3 regions of the Providencia lanzhouensis genome follow, and region 1 is predicted to be linked to each of the others. Evidence: predicted binding sites of a transcription regulator. Region 1 holds the regulator's gene; each other region holds the start of a gene.
What was found. Region 1 encodes PhoB, which activates phosphate uptake and scavenging genes when phosphate is short. Its sites were predicted from a motif close to CTGTCATAAAACTGNCNNAT; they were not measured.

Region 1 (4,295 bases):
TTTTTCAACGAGTTCTTGATGTTCAGCTTCAGTGAGTAAGTTAATGCTACCGGCTTGCGCCCGAAGAATATCGAGATCGGTTTTAGCTTGTTTATGTTGGTTAAAAATATACACCGAAATCTGGCTGTAAATTTCGGTGCCAGTGATTTCTTCCAGTAAATCGGCTCGCTCTTTTTCGGTCGCATTTAAAAAGGCGGCAAAATCCCCTTGAGAGAGCAAAATGGATTTAGTGAAACGCCCAAAATCTAGCCCGGTGATTTGCACAATTTTTTCACGCACTTTACTGATTTTTTCTGCAATGATTTGCCCATCAGCGACGGTTGCTAGCTCAGCTTTTGCGTCTTGCAGGTTACCATTGGGTTTATTGTTTGCCCTGCGTTGGCTCCAAAATGCGCGATAAGCGACGCCTTTAACTTCAAATTCCACTTCAGCTAAACATTCACTCGTGTGGCGGGTCATTAACTCATTTTTGCTTTTTGATATCGCGCCTAACCGTGGAGTTTGGTGGTACAGTGCAAGGCAGATGGCATCCAATAACGTGGTTTTTCCCGCGCCAGTTGCGCCTGTGATGGCAAATAACCCATTGCTGGCAAAAGGCTCTTCTGTGAAATCAATCTTCCATTCACCTTTTAGGGAGTTAATGTTTTTCAGGCGTAAGCTTAAGATTTTCACAGTTATTCCCCCTGTTCATTGCGCAAGTTGGCGTAGGATTGCTTGAACAGCTGCAATAAACGCTGTTCTAACGCTTTGTCTTCCAATGACTCTTCTGTAAGTCGTCGAGTAAAGACTTCCTCGGCGGTCAGTTCATTTAATGTTTCATTCTGTGGAGTGAGGTTTTGACCAGTCTGCGCCTGCCGCGCTCGGCGTAGGCGAACAACTTCAACAGGGAGTTCTTGAGTAAGAGCTTCAATACGTTGTTGGATATCTCCTAGATAATCTTGAGTGGCGACTTCAATATCTAACCAAATAGGGAGCTCATTTTCTTTGACAGGTAAGGCCATTAATTGTTTTTGTAGTTCTTTCAAAGAGCCTTTTAAACTCAATAGTGGCTGAAAAACGGGTATTGGTAGTAAAGTAACATTGGCAAATTGGTGCTGATTAAATTCCACTAAGCAGACACTTTTTTGTTGTTGTGATTCATCAAAGCTAAGTGCAATCGGAGAACCACTGTAGCGAATATGTGCTTGCCCACCAATCAGTTGAGGGCGATGGATGTGCCCTAGTGCAATATAATCCGCAGGTGGGAATGCGCCGGAAGGAAAAGCATCCAATGTGCCAATATAAATCTCACGCACGGAGTCTGTCAGCTCTGCACCAACAACGGTCAAATGCCCCGTGGCAATAATCGGGATATCTAAGTTCAGTTCAGTACGTTGCTCAACGGCTTTTTGGTAACAGCTTTGGTAGTGTTCATGAATGGCATTTTGTAATGAAAGTTGTTTCTCTTCACTGCTTTGCCCTGCAATGCTGACTTGGATATCTCGTGGTCGTAAAAAGGGGATCGCGCACACCAGCCCATTAGGGTTTCCTTGTTTATCTTTCAATGTGATGACTGGGGACTCGCTGTTTGATGTGATGACGTGAGTATTTAAATAACGTAATAACGCGCTGGATTCATTCAAAACAGAGACAGAATCATGGTTACCGCTCAAAATAACTAATTGGCAGCCTGTTTTTTGCAAATCAACAATAAACTGGTTGTAGAGTTCGCGCGCATAACTTGGCGGAGCGCCAGTATCAAAGACATCACCAGCCACAATCAGGGCATCCACTTGGTACTGTTTGACTTGTTCTATTAACCAACGCAAAAAGTGTTGGTGTTCAGCAGATCGGTTTTTAGTGAAAAAATACTGACCTAAATGCCAGTCTGAAGTGTGGATGATGCGCATGAGCTAGCGGTTCCTGTAATTATGACGCTTTTACTATATTAATATTCTGATGCTTTATACTAATATTCAAACCATTTGGTTTGCGGTGTCACAGTATACTGTATATAGGTTCAGTGAAAGCAAAGGTATGGCAAATTAAACAGTAAAAATAAGAGAGTTGCGAAGCGCTTCGCAATGATAGCCAGATGTGGTGTTAATATTTCACTTACATGACATTAAACTGTTAATCTAATGATAGATCTTGATTGTGGGTTGAGATATTCATAATTCTGTCACAAAACTGACGCATAATGCGGTCACATTAAAAATCTCTTCTTATTTACAGGAACAATCATGGCAAGACGCATTCTAGTCGTTGAAGATGAAGCGCCCATCCGAGAAATGGTTTGTTTTGTATTGGAACAGAATGGTTTTCAGCCCACAGAGGCTGATGATTATGATTCTGCAATAGCGCAATTGGTTGATCCACTTCCTGATTTAGTGTTGTTGGACTGGATGATCCCCGGTGGTTCCGGTATCCAAGTCATTAAACATATGAAGCGTGATAGCGCCACGCGTGATGTCCCCGTGATGATGCTAACTGCAAGGGGCGAAGAAGAAGATCGCGTGAAAGGATTAGAAGTGGGGGCGGATGATTATTTAATCAAACCATTTTCACCAAAAGAATTGATAGCTCGAGTTAAAGCCATTTTACGACGTATCTCTCCAATGGCGACAGAAGACATTATTGAGATGAACGGGTTAGTTCTTGATCCTACTTCTCATCGCGTTACCAGCAAAGAAATTCCCATTGATATGGGGCCTACCGAATACAAGTTACTTCACTTCTTTATGACCCATCCAGAGCGAGTATATAGCCGCGAACAGTTACTCAACTATGTTTGGGGCGCAAACGTGTATGTGGAAGACAGAACGGTGGATGTGCATATTCGTCGTTTAAGAAAAGCGTTAGAGTTAGATGGGCATGATAAGATGGTGCAAACGGTTCGTGGTACTGGCTACCGCTTCTCTGTTCGCTATTGAGAAACCATTAGGGAGAAACATGGGTGCTTGAACGCTTATCCTTAAAACAGCTGATTTGGGGGCTGTTTTTATTTATTTTACCCGCATTGATACTGTCTGTTTTTATTGGGCATCTTCCGTGGCTATTAGTGATTTCACTGCTCGCAGCACTCATTTGGCACGGATATAACCTGCTAAAACTTTCAGATTGGCTCTGGTTGGATAGAAGTATGCTGCCGCCGGATGGCAAGGGGGGATGGGAGCCGATATTTTATGGTATCTATCAGATGCAGCAGCGCAATCGTAAGCGTCGCCGTGAATTAGGTCAGTTGATTAAGCGCTTTCGCAGCGGAGCTGAATCCTTGCCTGATGCGGTGGTAATTATGACCACCGAAGGCAATATTTTCTGGTGTAACCGCCACGCTCAACAGCTTCTAGGCTTTCGCTGGCCTGAGGATAACGGACAGCATATTTTTAACTTGCTACGTTATCCTGATTTTAGTCGTTATTTCACCGTGAAAAACTATGACCAAGCACTGACGATTGAGCTTAATAGTGGCGAAATTGTTGAGTTTCGGATCTTACCATATGCGAGTGATCAGCTTTTGATGGTGGCTCGAGATGTGACTGAAAAACGCCGTCTAGAAAAAGCACGTAGAGACTTTTTTGCTAACGTGAGCCATGAGTTACGTACGCCATTGACCGTTATCCAAGGCTATCTTGAAGTTATGGATGACCAAGAAGGCACTTCACCGATGAATAAAAAAGCGTTGTCGGTGATGCAAGAACAGACTCATCGAATGGATAACCTAGTGAAGCAATTGCTGCAATTATCCCGTATAGAGGTTGCCCCTCAAATTAATCTAGACGAACAGATTAATATGCCGGTCATTCTCAAGATGATTGAACAAGAAGCGATTAGCTTAAGCCAAGGGCGGCACGAGTTTGAATTCAGTATTGATGAAAAACTTCGAGTTCATGGAAATGAAGAGCAGCTACGAAGCGCGGTTGCTAACTTAGTGTATAACGCCATAAACCATACGCCGGATGGTACGAAAATTAAGGTGAAATGGCAGCGAACCAGTAATGGTGCCCAGTTTAGTGTGAGTGACAATGGTCCGGGAATTCCAGCCGAGCACCTTCCTCGCTTAACAGAGCGTTTTTATCGTGTGGATAAAGCGCGTTCAAGGCAAGGTGGCGGCGGAACAGGATTGGGCTTAGCGATTGTTAAGCATGCGATTCAGCATCATAGTAGCCAGCTCTCAGTAACCAGTCAGGTTGGTAAGGGCAGTGAGTTTTCATTCACATTACCGCCAGTGTTTATTGTGTCAGACAAGAAAGTGAATACATTAAGCGCGAAATAATCAGAAAACCGAAACCTTGCTAATAAAATCATCATATTAG
Region 2 (4,295 bases), 200 kb from region 1:
TGCAGAAACATACAACCCACCAGCGCCTTTCTCCAACGCCCTCTGCTGGCAAAGTTTGAAAAGCTGGCCGCCCAGCCCTTCACCACGATATTGGTAACTAACATGAAGAAAAGAGAGCTGTAACAGATCCTGATTTTCCCCTCGCCATACATTATCTAAACTCGCTGCGGCGATCAGTTTTTCATCATCAAAAATACCAAAGAAAACAGCGCCATTATCATAACTTTCCAGCAAATGCGGGGTGTATGCATCCGTTTCACCTTCCGGCCAACCTTTCATATCAAAGCGTTGAGCAGAAAGAACTAACTCTCCTTGTTGGTGAAGATAAAGGTGTTCAATCAATTCAGTTCTATCAATCGACCACACATTTGGGATCTCATCCCGCGTGAGCTCGCGTGTTATTCTCATTTTTATTAGTCTCTTAATGCTTGTATAAAGGCTATATAAATCGGATACATAGAGAGCATACAGGCTACACAATCAAAAAGAAATCAGGGCATGAAGAAGGAAACTTAATGAGGATTTATTGGACTTTATAAACAAAAAAGTTCTCTGTAGCATCCTGCCGCAGAGAACTTTTAACTACAGGGGTTGGTTTATTGCTTCAATCCCATCGCATCGCGCATGGTAAAGAACAAATCGGTTTGGTCAGTCAGACCCATCACGTTCGCGGCGTGTGGACCATAGGCCGCAACACGTAGCTGAGCACCTGTATGCTCCTGTGAATCTTCTTCTTCAGAGTTACCGTAGTTTACGGTCATCACGGTACCATCTTTAGTAATCAGCGCTTGAGTTAAGCCTGATGATTTAGTTCCGTCTGGAATAATTTGACTAGAATGCGAGTGGTCAGCGGTCACGATAACCAGTGTATCACCGTGCTTCTTAGCGAAATCTAATCCCACTTGTACCGCTTGATCCAGCGAGACAGTCTCACCGATTTGACCACATGGATTCGCTTTATGATCCTGCTTATCGATAGAAGCGCTTTCAACTTGTAAGAAGAAGCCATTCGGATTTACTTTCAATAAATCAATCGCTTTTTCAGTCATTTGCGCTAATGTCGGTGCATTCGGGTCTAACTTAGAATTCGGTTTACACTCTAATGCTGCGTTATTTAAGTTACCGTGATAAGTAGCTTTTGGGCCTTCCCACGCCACGGTCATGTTGCCATCATGGAACAGACCTAACACAGGTTTATCTTGGTTAGCTTCTTTGATTGCATCGAGTGACTTAGCATCACGGACGATAGTGAATCCACGCTCTTCCGCTTGTTTTTCCAAGGTTTTCCCTTTGTAATCACCCGCTTTAGCTTCCTGCTTAAAGCTTTTCGCACCACCACCTAATGTGACATCGGCACGGGTGATCATTAACTGTTCAGAGATAGAACCACGACCGCCATTTTCCAGCGCATTGGTTGCACACTTTTCACTGGTCTCTTCAGGACCGTAACATTTACGCCCCGTCACATGAGAAAACTGAGCCGCTGGCGTTGCATCTTGGATTTCAGATGTCGTCACGTTACCCGTTGCTTTACCATTACGTTTCGCAATTTCAATCAATGTGTCATGGTCTTTACCGAATACATCAATCCCTAAAGCGCCGTTATAGGTTTTCACACCGGATGACCATGCTGTTGCAGATGCCGCAGAATCAGTTACATAGTCTGGTTTTTGTGTTTTCTTATCTAATGCGTAATGGGTGTATTGTCCAGTGATTGGCAATGCATCGATTCCTTTAAAGAAACCGCCAGCCCCTTCAGCATAGTTACGTGCGACGGTAATTTCAGAATCCCCCATACCATCGCCGATAAATAAAATGACGTTCTTTGCTTGACCATTATGCAGTGCCGCTTTCATGATATCCGTCTGTTCAGTCGATAAACGGCGAGCACCACCAAACTTAGTGATATCCCCTTTTGCAGCGCGACTTTCTGAAACTGCATCATTTTTATCCGCGGCATAAGCGGGGATTGCAGTTCCTAAAATTAACGTACTTACAGCGACGGCTAACATAGATTTCATAAAATTACCTGTCATAACTTTTATCCTTGCCAATCAATAAAAAGAAGAGTGAATATACTTCGAATAATTGACCAGCATGCTAGAGCAGCCAGATGACAGTTGAATGACGGTTTTATGTCGATATAAAGATGATTGTCATAAACATAGCAGCCATAAACATAACAATCATAAAAGCGAAACGCCCAATCAGGGCGTTATCGATGAGAAAAAATTATTGATGAGGTGTTTGTTGGCTCATGAGTTGAGAAATCAGCTGTAGTGCGCTTAATAAGCGATGTCGCTGCTGATCAGTCAAACGTAAATAACGCCGAGCAGCAGGGATCCGACTAACCATTTCAGAAGCAGTGTAAGGCTCAATTTCGCAACGCCAAACGCCATTTTTGACAGCAATATGACAGTGAGTGAAATCTAGCTCTTCGAAAGTTTGGCGGATCACGGGGTACTGCTCTAAGCTTTCGACCAAAAATTTCCCATCTGTTTGTTGAGTCGTGAACTGAACGTGTTTTTTCCGCGCTGACCCTGCTGTTTTCACATCAATCTGTGCCACCAGCGCACTGTCACATTTTCCCGAAACTGCAAAGCGACTATGCACAATAAACGCCATAAACAAGGTTTTCACACGCTCAGTCACTTCCACTTTAATACCTTGAGGCAATTGGATGAGCAACACTCCAGGCGCCCCCCACTCACAAACATAAGGAGCGATATCTTTCTCAATCCGATTTAAAGTTAACCCCGCTTGATACCCTGTCGGGAGGCGTTTTTGAGTTAACCTTTTCCACCATGGTGACTTAGGCAAGGTTACGTAAAGGCTCAAGTTCCACCTCCTCTGCATTGTCATCGTCAAATGAGTTGGACAATACTTGTTCAACCGGAACGGGCTTAAATGGATTCACTTTCTGCACTAACACGGTCCAACCTAATGCATAACTCGCGGTTAATCCCAACATAATGGCAAATGGAATATACACGTCCGCTTTATTCATGCCCGGCGGCGTGATGTAAACAATCGCTAGAATAATCCCCACACTCGAAATAATTTGAGGGATAGGGAAGAATGGTGAGCGATAAGCACGATGTAAATCAGGGCGACGAATACGCAATAGCACCACAGAAATCGTCACTAATAAGTACGCCGTTCCCCACGAACACACAGCCGCCAGCACCAACGGGATAATGCGATCTAAATCCCCTTGGATAGCAAATGCGTGTAAACATGGGATCATCACCGCCACTAAAATACCGAACACAGGCGTTTTAAAACGAGGGTGTAAGTAGGCAAATACTTTTGGTAATGCCCCATCTAACGCCATACCGTAAAGAATACGCGGAACCGCTGCCATTAAGGTGTTAATGGTCGCCCCACCCGCCAGCAATAATGCAATTCCAATCCAGTATTTACCGAAGTCACCCATAATTTGCCCAGCAAACGCAGGAATAGCCATCGGTGTTTCTAATAGGCTCACACCATTTTGAGGGTCAACAATCACGTTTTCGACTTGGTTTGTCAGTGCCGCACCAAACAGGAACATACAGAATGCCACGCCACATAAACCAATCGCCATCGCACGCGGGATCACTTTGGCTGAATTTTTAATTTCCGGCGCCATCGGTGTCACTAACTCACAGCCGACAAACATAAACATCGCCATTCCCACAAAGCTAAGAACAAGGGTCGGGTCAGAAATATTCAGCCCTTGACCAAACCAGCCTTCTGCGGAAACATGGAATGGCATTAGCAGCCCACAAATACTGAAAATCACCAACGTGCTCCACATTGCAAAAGTGAGCACCACTTCCACTTTGCCGAAAGCTTCGATACCAAATGCATTCAATAAGCCGAATGCCACAACTAAACCAACCCCCACCATCCAAGAGGAGTTATTGGTTTCCAGCACTGTATTCAAGCTTTCAAAGTTCACTAACGCCATAATACCGGACAAAATGGTCTCTGCTGTACCTGCAAAAACGTGAACTATCAGATAGGCAGACAGTGCCCCTGTAATCGCCCAAAAGCGCCCCATACCGCAGGAGATATAGTCGTAAACAGAACCGGAGGTCGGTAAAATTGCCGCCGCTTCGGAGAATGTGGTTAATTGAGCCTGCATCATGATAAAGCTCAGTAAAACAGCTAAGGCAAAAGTATCACCGCCGATCCCAAAACCACTGGTTACAGTGAGGATCACAGGGCTTGCCATAATCACGCCAACCGAACTAGCGAGCGTTGTTGGAAAGCCAACCTTACCTTTTTCAATGTGTGATGTTAATTTTGAG
Region 3 (4,295 bases), 580 kb from region 1:
GGTCGTCACAACGCCGGGCGGAAAAGTCACCTATTTTGTGCTAGAGATTAGCTATAAACCATTAATCAGTTAACGAGTAAAATGATTCATTAAAGTTAGTGTTAATGGTAAATTAATGGCATGAATATTATTTTTGTTACTTTCATCAGCAGAATAATTCTAAAATTCCACACTTTGGGGGCTATAAATGCAGGAAAGTTATAAAGTTCTCGTCGTCGATGATGATATGCGTTTACGTGCTCTGCTTGAACGTTACCTCACCGAGCAGGGTTTTCAGGTAAGAAGTGCAGCGAATGCTGAACAGATGGACAGGATCCTAACACGGGAATCTATTCATTTAATCGTATTGGACTTGATGCTTCCTGGGGAAGATGGCTTATCTATTTGCCGTCGTTTACGTAGTCAAAATAACCCAATTCCAATCATTATGGTTACCGCGAAAGGCGAAGAAGTTGACCGTATTGTGGGCTTAGAAATTGGTGCGGATGACTATATCCCTAAACCGTTTAACCCTCGTGAACTGTTAGCGCGTATTCGTGCGGTGCTGCGTCGCCAAGCGAATGAGCTACCAGGTGCGCCATCGCAAGATGATGCCGTCATCACTTTTGGTAAATTCAAACTGAACCTCGGAACCCGTGAAATGTTCCAAGGCGAAGAGAATATGCCATTAACCAGTGGTGAGTTTGCGGTGTTGAAAGTATTAGTTTCTTATCCACGCGAACCATTATCTCGTGACAAGCTGATGAGTTTGGCTCGAGGTCGTGAATACAGTGCGATGGAGCGTTCTATCGACGTTCAAATTTCACGTTTACGCCGTATGATTGAAGAAGATCCTGCGCACCCACGTTACATTCAAACCGTTTGGGGCTTAGGATACGTATTTGTTCCAGATGGAAGTAAAGCATGAAGCGACTGAGGTTCTCACGACGTAGTACATTTTCTCGCTCGTTATTTTTGTTTGTCGCACTCCTGTTCGCAAGCCTTGTGACCAGCTACATGGTTGTATTGAATTTTGTTGTGATGCCAAGCTTACAGCAGTTCAATAAAGTGCTTGCCTATGAAGTACGTACATTGATGACAGAGAAAATGGTTCTACAAGATGGAACCTCAGTGCGAGTTTCACCCGCATTACGTAAAAAAATCTACAATGAGCTCGGTATTACCTTTTACGCCCATTCAGCGGCGATGGAAGAGGGATTAAACTGGGCAAAAGAGTATGATTTTCTAAGTGAAAACATGTCGGAATACTTGGGTGGCAAGGCCAGCGTGCATCTGGAACTTGGGCGTGAGTATCCGATATTGTGGTTAACATCCTACCTAGCACCAGATATTTGGGTGCGCGTTCCGCTCACCGAAATCGGCCAAAATCAGTTTTCTCAAGTTTTCCGCTATACACTCACGGTCTTCCTCACGATTTTTGCGGGGGTTTGGCTCTATATTCGCTATCAAAACAAGCCATTATTAGAGCTGGAATATCACGCGGGTGAGGTCGGTAAGGGGCATGTTATGCCGCCGATGCAAGAGAAAGGTGCCACAGAGGTTCGCGCGGCTATTCGCTCGTTCAACCATATGGCGGCAGGGATAAAATCCCTCGAAAATGACCGCACTGTATTAATGGCAGGGGTCAGCCATGACCTTCGAACGCCACTAACCCGCATTCGTCTCGCAACGGAAATGATGGGACCAGAAGATGGCTATCTCGCTGAATCTATCAACAAAGATATTGAAGAGTGCGACGCAATCATCGGTCAATTCATGTCTTACCTGAAAACAGGGCAAGAAATGGATATGGAGTTTTGCGACCTTAACGCTATTCTCAACGAAGCTGTTGTTGCTGAAACCAACGTCGTGGGAGAGATTGAAACCAATTTAGTCCCAGGACCAGTGATGTTCAACGGTAACCATCTTGCTATCAAACGCGCGATTACCAACATGATAGTCAACGCTTATCGCTACGGAAATGGCTGGATCAAAGTCAGCAGTGGTAAAAATGAAGATTATGTTTGGTTCCAAGTTGAAGATGATGGTGCAGGGATCAAAGAAGAAGACATTCAGCGCCTATTCCAGCCGTTCGTACAGGGTGAAAAAGCCCGTAGCAACAAAGGTACAGGGCTGGGACTCGCGATAATTCGCAGGATTATAGATGCTCACGAAGGGAATATTGAGATCCATAAAAGTGAGCGCGGCGGGTTTGCTATTCGGGCCTTGCTCCCTCTCAAAGAACGCGAAGACTAAATATCTCGTCGTATTTCGCGTTGTAGCGTTGTTGGCTGCGCTCGTTAACCCTAGTCACATACTTGTGTATGCTCCCAGGGCTTAACTCGTTTGCCGCCTAGCTACAACACGAAATACTTAGAGATATACTGTGTAGATAGAAAGATAGAAAGATAGAAAGATAGAAAGAGAAATAAATTTTTTCATTTATGACAATATGTCATATTCCAAACGCTAAGCTGTCACATTCGCTGTTCTTATTTAGTTTATTGAAAAATAAGTAAATAATCATTTCTGTACCATTCTGCTACACTTAATCATGTCGATAAAATCCGCAAATGTCATAAAACTGTCATAAAGATGACATATTGCCGTAACTCAATTGTCCTATTTTCCCTACCGTGACATACACCCAATAATTTAATACTTGATTATTTCTTACATCCCCGGAGGGATTATGAAAATGATGCGTACCACACTAGCAAGCGTAATGGCAGCAACCTTATCTCTGACTGCAATGTCTTCTTTTGCTGCTACCAGCCTGACCGGAGCTGGCGCGACATTCCCTGCTCCTGTTTATGCGAAGTGGGCAGATACTTATCAGAAAGAAACAGGTAATAAAATTAACTATCAGGGGATCGGTTCTTCTGGTGGTGTAAAACAAATTAATGCAAAAACAGTTGATTTCGGTGCGTCTGATGCGCCATTGACTGATGAAAAACTCAAAGAAGACGGCTTATTCCAATTCCCAACCGTGATTGGTGGCGTGGTTTTAGCGGTAAACGTTAAAGGCATCGAATCTAATCAACTGGTTCTTGATGGTAAAACTCTGGGCGACATCTACTTAGGCAAAATTGCAAAATGGAATGACCCAGCCATCGCAAAACTGAATCCAAACGTAAAATTACCTGACCAAAACATCGCTGTAGTTCGCCGCTCTGATGGTTCTGGTACCACATTCGTTTTCACAAGCTACTTAGCAAAAGTTAGCTCAAACTGGAAAGATGAAGTGGGTGCAGGTTCAACGGTTAACTGGCCGAAAAACAGCGTAGGCGGTAAAGGTAACGACGGCGTTGCAGCCTTTGTTCAACGTCTGCCAGGCTCTATCGGTTATGTAGAATATGCTTACGCAAAACAGAATAATCTTGCGTATACTAAGCTGGTTTCTGCAGATGGTCAGCCAGTTTCACCAACAGGTGAAAGCTTCAGCGCAGCAGCGAAAAAAGTGGATTGGTCTAAATCATTTGCACAAGACCTGACTAACCGTGAAGGCGCTAACGCATGGCCAATTACCTCAACCACATTCATCTTAGTTCACAAGCAACAAGCGGATGCTGAGAAAGGTAAAGCGGTTCTTGATTTCTTCAACTGGGCTTACGACAAAGGCGGTAAACAAGCAGAAGCATTAGATTACGCTGTGTTACCTCAAGAAGTTGTGACCGCAGTACGTGCAGCATGGAAAACAGAAGTAAAAGATAGCCAAGGTAAAGCACTGTTCTAAGTGCCCCTCGGGTTGGAAAAGGGTAAGCGGGGGCTGAGGAATAGCTCCCGCTTATTCACCGTAGTAACGTAAGTCCTACTGAAAAGTAGGCATGGAATGAGAACAAAGCGCATGGCCGAAAAAATAACGGCATTCAAAGCCCCTAGTAAATCGGGCGACGTGATTTTTAGTGCATTAGTTAAAATAGCAGCGCTAATCACTCTCCTCATGCTTGGTGGCATTATTATTTCCCTGATTTTCGCATCTTGGCCAAGTATGCAGAAATTCGGGTTTTCGTTTTTGTGGAATAAAGAGTGGGATGCGCCAGCAGAGCAGTTTGGTGCATTAGTGCCTATCTACGGCACCATCGTCACATCATTAATCGCTCTGATTATCGCCGTACCCGTGAGTTTTGGTATCGCATTATTCTTAACAGAGCTAGCGCCTAACTGGTTAAAACGCCCATTAGGTATTGCGATTGAGCTTCTCGCTGCAATCCCAAGTATTGTTTATGGTATGTGGGGACTGTTTGTCTTCGCTCCGTTATTTGCAGAATACTTCCAAGAACCAGTTGGTAATGTCATGTCGAGCATTCCAATTG

Region 2: a site for PhoB is predicted at 2,112-2,131, ahead of phoA (alkaline phosphatase). Genes of this name have one in related genera too.
Region 3: a site for PhoB is predicted at 2,553-2,572, ahead of pstS (phosphate ABC transporter substrate-binding protein PstS). Genes of this name have one in related genera too.

Annotation. Positions count from the first base shown of each region.
Region 1 covers NZ_CP174123.1:833,681-837,975, forward strand. Annotated here, with positions in the region: gene ACIH2S_RS03755 (AAA family ATPase) at 1-672, opposite strand, end outside; gene sbcD (exonuclease subunit SbcD) at 675-1,889, opposite strand; gene phoB (phosphate regulon transcriptional regulator PhoB) at 2,223-2,912, shown strand; gene phoR (phosphate regulon sensor histidine kinase PhoR) at 2,936-4,255, shown strand.
Region 2 covers NZ_CP174123.1:636,474-640,768, reverse strand. Annotated here, with positions in the region: gene ACIH2S_RS02860 (GNAT family N-acetyltransferase) at 1-408, opposite strand, end outside; gene phoA (alkaline phosphatase) at 597-2,036, opposite strand; gene ACIH2S_RS02850 (DUF3156 family protein) at 2,233-2,838, opposite strand; gene ACIH2S_RS02845 (APC family permease) at 2,813-4,295, opposite strand, start outside.
Region 3 covers NZ_CP174123.1:257,950-262,244, forward strand. Annotated here, with positions in the region: gene greB (transcription elongation factor GreB) at 1-73, shown strand, start outside; gene ompR (two-component system response regulator OmpR) at 188-907, shown strand; gene envZ (two-component system sensor histidine kinase EnvZ) at 904-2,235, shown strand; gene pstS (phosphate ABC transporter substrate-binding protein PstS) at 2,672-3,715, shown strand; gene pstC (phosphate ABC transporter permease PstC) at 3,827-4,295, shown strand, end outside.